2 regions of the Microlunatus panaciterrae genome follow, and region 2 is predicted to be linked to the other one. Evidence: riboswitches for the same ligand, from Rfam matches in the RefSeq annotation. Region 2 holds a riboswitch; the other holds the start of a gene.
The links. A riboswitch is a leader RNA that binds a small molecule or an ion and turns the genes downstream of it on or off. The one in region 2 is predicted to bind cobalamin.
Positions count from the first base shown of each region.

Region 1 (4,919 bases), 850 kb from region 2:
ATCATCGGCGCGCGTGCTGCACCGACGGCAGCAGGACGATGTCGGTGTCCTCCCACGCCTCGTCGTCACCTCATCTTGCACGAACGGTCGCGGCAGGGCTAGGGCTTGGCCGGTAAACGGTTCACAGTCGGGACGAAAGTCCCGGCGCCCGCAGTGCAGATCAAGCGCCCGGAGGCCTGGGCTGCCGCGCTGCTGTTGCACGGAACGTGAACTGCATAGGGTTGGGCGCGTGAAGGTCGGACCTGGAGTGGCTGCAGCCCATCCCTCGACGGCCCAGGCCGGTGCGGACATCCTGTGGCGGGGTGGTTCCGCGGCCGACGCCGCGGTGGCGATGATGCTGGTCAGCTGCGCCGCCGAGACGATCTTCACCGGCCTCGGCGGCGGCGGTTTCGCCGTCTACTACGAGGCTGCCACCAGGCGGGTGCACTGCGTCGACTTCTTCGTCGCCGTACCGGGCCTGGACGGTCGGACCGCCGGGCCGGGCACGCCGATCGAGGTCTCGCTGGGCGGTCAGCCGATCCCCTACGACATCGGCGCCGCTACCGTCGCCGTCCCGGGCAACCCGGCCGGGGCCCATCACCTCTGGCGGCGCTGGGGCCGCCTCGACTGGGCCGACGTGGTCGAGCCGGGACACCAGGCGGCGCACGGCACGCCGCTGCCGTACGAGCATGCGGCGCTCCTGCCGCACATCACGTCGGCCATGCACGCCGGCGACGGCGCCCGGGTCTACCGGCGCCCGGACGGCACCAACCTGCAGGCCGGTGACCTGCTGCACCATCCGGACCATCCCGCGGCCTATGCGCTGCTGGCCGACGACCCTGCCGGGTTCTACACCGGAGCCTTCGCCGCGGCGGCGGTCGCTGCTGTCGCCGACGGCGGAGCGCTGTCGATGGCCGATCTGGCCGCCTACCGGGTGCGGGAGTCCGAGCCGGCCGGGGTGGACATCCGTGGCCGTACGGTGCTGGCGCGCGGCGACGACCTCGACGACGTCCTCGGCACCCTGGCCCGGGCGGCGGTCGGGGTCAGGGCCGACCCGCTGCACGATCCGGCGGCGGCGCTCGCCCTGGCTGCGGCGCTGCGCGGCCCGGCTCGGCGGGCGGAGACCACCAACCTGGTGGCCGTCGACAAGGACGGGAACGCCTGCGCCGTCACCACCAGCCTCGGCCTCGGCGCCGGCATCTGGGTCCCCGGCTTCGGCGTGCACCTGAACTCCATGCTGGGCGAGGGGGAGCTGATCCGGGAGGCGTTGCACCCGGGCAGCCGGATGGGTTCGATGATGTCGCCGCTGGTCGCCCTCGACGGTGACCGGAACCTGATCCTCGTGGCCGGAGCGGCCGGCGGGTCACGGATCCGGCCGGCGTTGGTGCAGTGCGTGCTGCGGGTGCTGGCCGGCGCGGCCCCGCAGCAGGCCATCAACGCGCCGCGGTTGAATGCGCTGCCGGCGGCCGTACGGCTCGAACCCGGCTTCTCCGACGCGGTCGTCGACGCACTGCGGCTGGCGGGTGACGAGGTGCTCGTGTCCGAACGGCTCGACCCCTACTTCGGCGGCGTCTCGGCCATCGGCGTCGAGGGCGGTGGGGCCGATCCGCGACGCAGTGGAGTGGTGATTCCTGCGATAGGCTGATCCGGCCAGCGGAAAGGGAAACCGGTGTGAATCCGGTGCTGCCCCGCAGCGGTGAGTGGGAACGACAGCTGTCATAGAGCACTGGGCGTCCTCGTGTCGACGACACGGGTGGGCCTGGGAAGCGACAGCCGGTAGGTCCGGCCGAAAGGCCCCGCCCACGAGTCCGAAGACCTGCCGTTGGCGCACGGGTCGCCGACCTGTGCGTCTGGGGTCGCGAGGGACGACCACCCGGTGCACTCTGCGAGGAGTGCTCGTGTGAGGCCCCAGGCAGCTGGAAGCAGGTGCCCTGACCGCGCGGTCGACGGACCAGGCGCCCCGACCAGGGCGCGCCCGCGCCCGGGAGCACACATGAACCACACCACCACCCACAGGTCACCCTCGTTGACCACGCTGATCGGCACGTTGGCCGCCTCGGCAGCGCTGCTGCTGGCCGGCTGCGGAACCGGCACCGGTACCGGACCGGCCGGTGGGCCGACTCCGGCCGCCGTCGGAGCCGACGGCTGCATCACCCACTTCGACGCCGAGACCGACTACTACCCCACCAAGCAGAGACTGCAGTACGCCCGGAACTTCACCCTGAGCTACCACCGCTCGTACCAGGTGCTGACCGTCAAGCAGCCGGTCGTCGGCGGCAAGCCGGAGAGCTACGTCCTGGTGCGGTGCGGGGCGAAGGCCCCGGCATTGACCGGGGAGCTCGCCAAGGCCACTGTCCTGACCACCCCGGTGAAGAGCCTGTTCTCGGCGTCCACCACGCACATCCCCTCACTGGAGGCGCTCGGCAAGCTCGGCGTCCTGACCGGGGTCTCGTCCAAGGCGTTCATCTCCTCCAAGGCCGCCCAGCAGCGGGTGGCGGAGGCAGGGGTCACCGAGTTCGCGCCGGCCGGCACGACCGACGCCGAGAAGATCGTGGCGGCCAAGCCCGACGTGCTGGTCACCGGCGGGGTCGAGGATCCGGCGTACGCGACGGTGCGGGACGCGAAGATCCCGGTCCTGGCCGATGCCGAGTTCCTCGAGAACGACCCGCTCGGTCGGGCCGAGTGGATCAAGTACTTCGCCGCCCTCACCGGTACCGAGGACAAGGCCACCGAGGTGTTCGGCAGGATCACTCACGACTACGACGCGGCTGTCGCGCTGGCCAAGGACGCGAAACCCACCGAGGCGGTGGTGAGCCAGCCCTACCAGGGCGTCTGGTCGGTACCCGCCGGCGGCAGCTTCATGGGGCGGATGCTGACCGACGCCAGGGGCAGCTGGCCCTATGCCGACGACACCTCGACCGGCAGCATCCAGACCGATCTGGAGACGGTCTTCGCCAAGTCCCGGACGGCCCCGGTCTGGCTCACCTCAAGCAACTGGACCACCAAGAAGGAGGCGCTGGCCGAGGAGCCGCGGTTCGCCGAGTTCGCCGCCTTCAAGTCCGGTCAGGTGTGGGCCCCCAGCCTGCAGGTGAACGCGTCCGGCGGCAACAACTTCTACGAGCTGGGCGTGCTGCGCCCGGACCTCACCATCACCGACCTGATCGCCATCCTGCATCCCGACCTGATGCCCGACCACACCTTCACCTTCTACCGGCAGCTGCGGTGACCGCGCTCCCCCGGGCCGGTGTCGGTGTCCGTGTCCGTTCCGGTGTCGGTGTCGGTTTCCCAAGTCGACTTGGGAAACTGTCACTGGACGCGGCAAATTTGCCGCGTCCAGTGACAGTTTCCCTGGCCCGGTGGGGCCGCCGATGAGGTCGACCGTGGTGCTGGTGGCGCTCGGCGCGCTGGCGGTCGTCGCCGTGGTGGTGGCGATCTCGACCGGATCGGTGACCATCCCGGTGCACGCACTGTGGTCCTACCTGAGCTCCGGGGATGCCGGCCAGCCCGGCTGGACCGTCCTGCTGGACCAGATCCGGCTGCCCCGGGTGGCGACGGCCGCACTCGCCGGGGCCGGCCTCGCCGTCGCCGGGCTGTTGATGCAGACGATGTTCGCCAACCCGCTGGCCGACCCGTACATCCTCGGGGTGTCCTCCGGCGCCAGCCTGGGCGTCGCTGTCGTCACCCTCGGCACCGGCACCGCGACCACCACCTTCGTCTCGGCTGTCGGCGCCGGACGGCTGAGTGTGGTCGCCGCTGCCGCGGTCGGATCGTTGGCGGTCCTGCTGCTGATCCTGCTGCTGGGTCGCTGGGTACGTTCGGTGGTCACCTTGTTGATCCTCGGCGTGATGCTGTCCTCGACCATCGGTGCGGTCGTGTCGCTGTTCCTGGCGTTCGCCGACCCGGCCCGGCTGCAGCGCTTCGTGCTCTGGGGCCTGGGGTCGTACGGCGGAGTCACCCGCACCGACCTGCTGGTGCTCAGCCCGGTTGTGGTGATCGGTGTCGTCACGGCCCTGCTGCTGAGCCGCTCACTGAACGCCCTGCTGCTGGGTGAGCGCTACGCCCAGACGATGGGAGTCAACGTGTCGCTGGTCCGGGTGGTGGCGGTCACGGCGACGGCGTTGATCGCCGGCAGCGTGACCGCCTACTGCGGCCCGATCGCTTTCCTCGGTATCGCCGTCCCGCACCTGGCCAGGCTGGGCATCGGCACCTCGGACCATCGGGTGCTGCTGCCGGCGACGGTGCTGATGGGGATCACCGTGTCGGTGCTGTGCTCGGTGGTCGCCCAGCTGCCCGGCACCGATGCGGTGCTTCCGCTGAACGTGGTCACCGCACTGCTCGGGGCGCCGGTCGTGATGGTGGTGCTGCTGCGGTCACGGCGGCTCGCGGCGGGGGCGGTCTGATGGGCACTCCCGACCCGGGGCTGCGACTCACCGATGTGGTGGTCGGCTACCGCTCGCCCCGCCGCTGGCCGCTGCGGGGAGTCGACACCGTTGTTGTGGCCGACATCAACGCCCGTGCCGAACCCGGAACGGTGACGGCGGTGCTGGGCCCGAACGGCGCCGGCAAGTCCACGCTGTTGCGATCCCTGATGGGGCTGCAGCCGCTGCTGGCCGGGTCCGTCACCCTCGCCGGTGATGAGCTGGACGGCCTGCCGGCCAGGGAGCGGGCCCGCCGCAGCGCCGTCGTCCTGACCGACCGGGTCGAGGTGGGTCTGCTCACCGGCCGCGAGGTGGCCGAACTGGGCCGGCATCCGCACCATGGCTTCTCCAGCCGGTTGAGCCCGGCGGAGCACCGGCTGGTCGACGACACCCTGCAGCGGCTGCACGCCGAGGCTCTGGCGGACCGGCGGTTCTCCGAGATGTCGGACGGGCAGCGCCAGCGCATCCTGCTGGCGCGCGCGCTGGTCCAGCAGCCGGAGCTGCTGTTGCTGGACGAACCGA
Region 1 is NZ_JAFBCF010000001.1:2,707,969-2,712,887, reverse strand. Features, by position in the region: gene JOE57_RS12360 (gamma-glutamyltransferase) at 230-1,624, shown strand; cobalamin riboswitch at 1,597-1,817, shown strand; gene JOE57_RS12355 (ABC transporter substrate-binding protein) at 1,973-3,205, shown strand; gene JOE57_RS12350 (FecCD family ABC transporter permease) at 3,348-4,379, shown strand; gene JOE57_RS12345 (ABC transporter ATP-binding protein) at 4,379-4,919, shown strand, end outside.
Region 1: another riboswitch for cobalamin. It lies ahead of JOE57_RS12355 (ABC transporter substrate-binding protein); the one in region 2 lies ahead of JOE57_RS16215 (ribonucleoside-diphosphate reductase subunit alpha).

Region 2 (4,919 bases):
ATCGCCAAGTACTTCACCAACGCGCTCCGCGAGGACAGCCTGCTGCAGCGGTGCGGTGGCGGCATCATCTATCTGCCGGGAGCGGCCGGCACCGTCCAGGAGATATTCCAGGCCGTCACGGAGAACTTCTACGCCGCCGACGACACCCAGGTCACCCCGATGGTGCTGGTGGGTCGCGACTACTGGACCGAGGAGTTCCCGGCCTGGCCGCTGCTGCAACGGCTGGGCCATCGGCGCCCGATGGCGGCGAGCATCCACTGTGTCGAGGACATCGCCGCCGCCGCCGAGATCGTGCTCGGATAGCGATCCACAGGTTCCTGCCAGGTTGCCACCAGCGGGGCGCCAGGATCGACCGGCACAGTTGCCCACATGATGCGATCAAAGAAGACCACAGCAGCCGCCATCACCGGAGGCCTGCTGGCCCTCGGTGCCGGCATCGGCGTGGCCGGCCTCGCCTCGGCCGACCCGACCACCACCCCGTCAGCGACATCGTCATCCAGCGCCGCTCCCGACCGCCGGACCGACCGGCCGGGCCGGTTCCACGGCGAGCACGGGCAGCGTCAGGATGACCTCGCCAGGAGCCTGGCCGACAAGCTCGGCGTCACCGAGGCCAAGGTGACCGCCGCACTGCGGGCCATCAGGGACGAGAACAGGCCGACCGCCCCGCCGTCGGCCGGCACCGACCGCCCGACACCGGCGGCGCGCGACGCTGCACTGGCCAAGCAGCTGGCCGCGAAGCTCGGCATCCCCGAGGCCAAGGTGAAGGCGGCACTGGACCAGATCCGGACCGCCGCCCAGGCCGAGCGCGCCGCGGCACTCAAGAGCAGGCTCGACGCGGCGGTCAAGGCCGGGACGCTGACCCGGGCCGAGGCGGACGCGGTGACGAAGGCGGTGCAGAAGGGTGTGATCGAGGTCGGCGGCCCGCGCTGACACCCGGTCAGGTCCCACGGCTCCTCGGACGGACGACTCCGGCCACCGCGGGTGAGCTCAGCTCAACGAGGGCTCATCCGCGGTGGCCAGTGTCAGTACCGCCTCCTCGACGAACTCGTCCTTCTCCAGCGCCCGCTCGACCGCCCGCAGCCTGACGGCCAGGTCGTGCTCGGCGTCGTCGCCGGTCATGTCCACCGCAGCCACCAGGAAGACCCGGCTCGGTCCGACGAACTCAAGGTGCAGGTAGGTGATGCGCTCGATCTCGTCGAGCTGCAGCAGCCGCGACAGCACCCGGCTCCGCAGGCCCGGCGTGACCGCCTGTCCCACCAGGAAACGCCGGTTCCGGTCGATCAGGACGACAGCCACCACGCCCAGCAGGAGGCCGACCAGGATCGACCCGATGGCGTCGGGCACCGGTGAGCCGGTGAGCTGGTGCAGGCCGATTCCGGCGGCGGCGATCAGCAGCCCGAGCAACGCCGCCGAGTCCTCGAAGAACACCGCTCGCAGTGTCGGGTTGGAGGTCTTCATCACATGCGACAGCAGCTCGCGGTCGAGGGCGCGGGCCGACTTGCGGGACTGGAGGAACGCCTGGGTGAACGAGACGCCCTCCAGCACGAAGGCGATCGCGAGAATGATGTAGTTGATCGTGTAGTCCGTCGCCGGCTCCGGCGCCACCAGCGCCTGGACGCCGTGCATGATCGACACCACTGCTCCGGCGGTGAACAGCCCGAAGGCGGCGATCATCGACCACACGTAGGACTCTCGGCCGTAGCCGAGCGGGTGCTTGGTGTCCCGCCCGCGGTCGCCCTTGCGCTCAGCGACCAGCAGTAAGACCTCGTTGCCGGTGTCAGCCCAGGAGTGGGCCGCCTCGGCCAGCATGGACGCCGACCCGGTCAGGAAGGCCGCCACCGACTTGGCGATCGCGATCAGCAGGTTGGCGCCGAAGGCGATCACCACTGTCAGCATGCTGCTGTCCTGCGACGACTCGGCCGACGAGCCGGTCAGCGGTTCCTGCTTCGTGGTGCTCACCGTCTGACGATAGCGGTGGATGACCTAGGGAGCCTCCTTTCCCAGGGCAGTTTCGTGGACCTGGATCCAGAACCACTAGATCTAGGTAGTTACATTCGTGTCATTTCCATATATGGTGGTCTTGCAGCTGGTTCATCCGCTCAGCCAGAGCGGGTGTCGCAAGAGGGAATCCGGTGCGAGACCGGAACTGCCCCGCAGCGGTGAGCGAGAACGAACGTCGTCAGATGCACTGGGAACACCTGGGAAGCGACGACCAGTAGGCCACCGAGACGGCCCCGACCGGTGATCATCCCCGGCCGAGCCCGATCGGCTGCTCGCGAGTCCGAAGACCTGCCAGCGCATCTCCCGCGCAGAGTCGGGAGATGGTCCGCGGCTCCGTGGGAGAGCCAGGGGACGTGCCGCGCCGTCTCGGCGGTCGGTCCTCCCTGCCTCCCAGAGACCACGGGCTGCACCAGTCAGTGCGACACGAGGGATGTCCCATGCAGTCAGAGCCCACCCACCACCATCCAACGATCACCCCGGCGGACGTCAGCGTCGTCAAGCGTGACGGCAGCATCGAGCCCTACGACGGCTACCAGGTCGCCCGCTCGATCGAGGAGGCCGCCCGCGGTCTCGATGACGCCGTCACCCGTGCCACCCAGATCCAGTCCGAGCTGGAGATCACCCTGTTCGACCGGATCACCAGCGAGCAGCTCGACGAGTCCGTCATCCAGGTCGCCCTGCAGAACGTCAAGGAGGACCCGGCCTTCGACACGATCGCCAGCCGGCTGCTGGTGAAGACCCTGTACAAGAAGGTGCTCGCCCGACCGGCGGAGTCCGGCGCGGCGTTCTGCGCCGACCCGGACCAGCTTCGGCGCCGGCACCGCGACCTGTTCGAGGGCTACCTCCAACGAGGTGTCAACCAGGGCCTGCTGGACCACAGGCTGCCGGGGGCGTTCGACCTGCCGAGGCTTGCGGCCGCGCTCGACCCGGGCCGGGACGACCTGCTGCACTACATCGGTGCGCAGACGATGAGGACCCGCTACCTGCTGAACGGTTCCGATGCGCAGCCGATCGAGGTGCCGCAGTTCTTCTGGATGCGGGTCGCCATGGGCCTGTCCCTGAACGAGGCGGACGCCACCGCCGCCGCGCTGCAGTTCTACGACAAGATGTCGCGGCTGGAGTACCTCGCCGCCGGCTCCACCCTGGTCAACGCGGGCACCGCGTACGCGCAGCTGTCCAACTGCTTCGTGATGCAGCTGGAGGACGATATCGAGCACATCGCCAAGTCCATCCGCGACGTCATGTGGCTGACCAAGGGCACCGGTGGCATCGGGCTGTCCGTCACCAAGCTGCGCTCGGAGGGGTCCCCCATCCGCAGCAACAACACCACCTCCACCGGGCCGATCCCGTTCATGCACACCATCGACTCGACGCTGCGGGCCGTGTCCCGGGGCGGCAAGAAGTTCGGGGCGTTGTGCTTCTATCTGGAGAACTGGCACCTCGACTTCGCCCAGTTCCTGGACCTGAGGCAGAACGCCGGCGACCCCTACCGCCGGACCAGGACCGCCAACACCGCGGTCTGGATCTCGGACGAGTTCATGAAGCGGGTCCGCGCCGACGACGACTGGTATCTGTTCGACCCGCTCGAGGTGGCTGACCTGCCCGAGCTGTACGGTGCGGAGTTCTCGGCCCGCTACGCCGATTACGTCGAGCAGGCCGAGCGCGGCGAGCTGCGCCGGTTCAGCAGGATCCGGGCCCGCGAGCAGTTCAGGGCCATCCTGATCTCCCTGCAGACGACCTCGCACCCCTGGCTGACCTGGAAGGACACCGTCAACACCCGGGCGCTGAACAACAACACCGGCACCATCCACCTGTCCAACCTGTGCACCGAGATCTGCCTGCCACAGGACCGCGACAACGTCGCGGTCTGCAACCTGGCGTCGATCAACCTGTCCCGGCACCTCCACGGCTCGAAGGGACAGGCCAGGATCGACTGGGACCAGCTCAGACAGTCCACCCGGCTGGCCGTCCGTCAGCTCGACAACCTGATCGACATCACCATCTCCTCGGTGCCCGAGTCGGAGCGGTCCAACGAGCGGAACCGGGCGATCGGTCTGGGTGTGATGGGCTTCACGGACCTGGTCGAGCGGCTCGGCTTCAGCTACGAGAGCGAGCAGTCCTACGCCCTCGCCGACGAGATCTGCGAGTTCGTCAGCTACCACGCCATCGACGCCAGTGCCGACCTGGCTCGGGACCGCGGCAGCTACACCAACTTCCCCGGGTCTGCGTGGAGCCGCGGGCTGGTCCCGATCGACACCCTCGACCTGCTCGAGCAGGACCGTGGCGTGGCCGTGCAGGTGGACCGGACCAGCCGGCTGGACTGGGACGCGCTGCGGCACAAGGTCCGCGGCGGGATCCGCAACGCCACCCTGATGGCGATCGCACCGACCGCCTCGATCGGGCTGGTGGCCGGCACCACGCCCGGGCTCGACCCGCAGTTCAGCCAGCTGTTCAGCCGGGCCACCTCGTCCGGCAAGTTCCTCGAGGTCAACCGCAACCTGGTCGAAGACCTGAAGCGACTGGGGCTGTGGGAGGAGGTGCGCGAGGACCTGCTGCGGGCACAGGGGGACGTGTCCGGCCTGGCCATGGTGCCGGACCACCTCAAGTCGGTCTACCGGACCTCGTTCCAGCTGTCGCCGTACGCCTACCTGCAGGTGGCGGCCCGGGCGCAGAAATGGGTGGACCAGGCGATCAGCCGGAACATCTACCTGGCCAGCCGGGACGTCTCTGAGATGGTCGAGCTGTACACCGCCGCCTGGGAGCGGGGAGTCAAGACCACCTACTACCTGCACATGATGCAGCGCCACACGGCCGAGCAGAGCACCGTCAGTGTCAACAAGGCGGCCGGGCTCCGCAGTTCCGCCGGCACCGGGCGCGGCTTCGGCTTCGGTCGCCCCGCCCCGGTCCGAACCAACACT
Region 2 is NZ_JAFBCF010000001.1:3,555,578-3,560,496, reverse strand. Features, by position in the region: gene JOE57_RS16230 (LOG family protein) at 1-303, shown strand, start outside; gene JOE57_RS16225 (hypothetical protein) at 370-930, shown strand; gene JOE57_RS16220 (cation diffusion facilitator family transporter) at 988-1,959, opposite strand; cobalamin riboswitch at 2,071-2,311, shown strand; gene JOE57_RS16215 (ribonucleoside-diphosphate reductase subunit alpha) at 2,439-4,919, shown strand, end outside.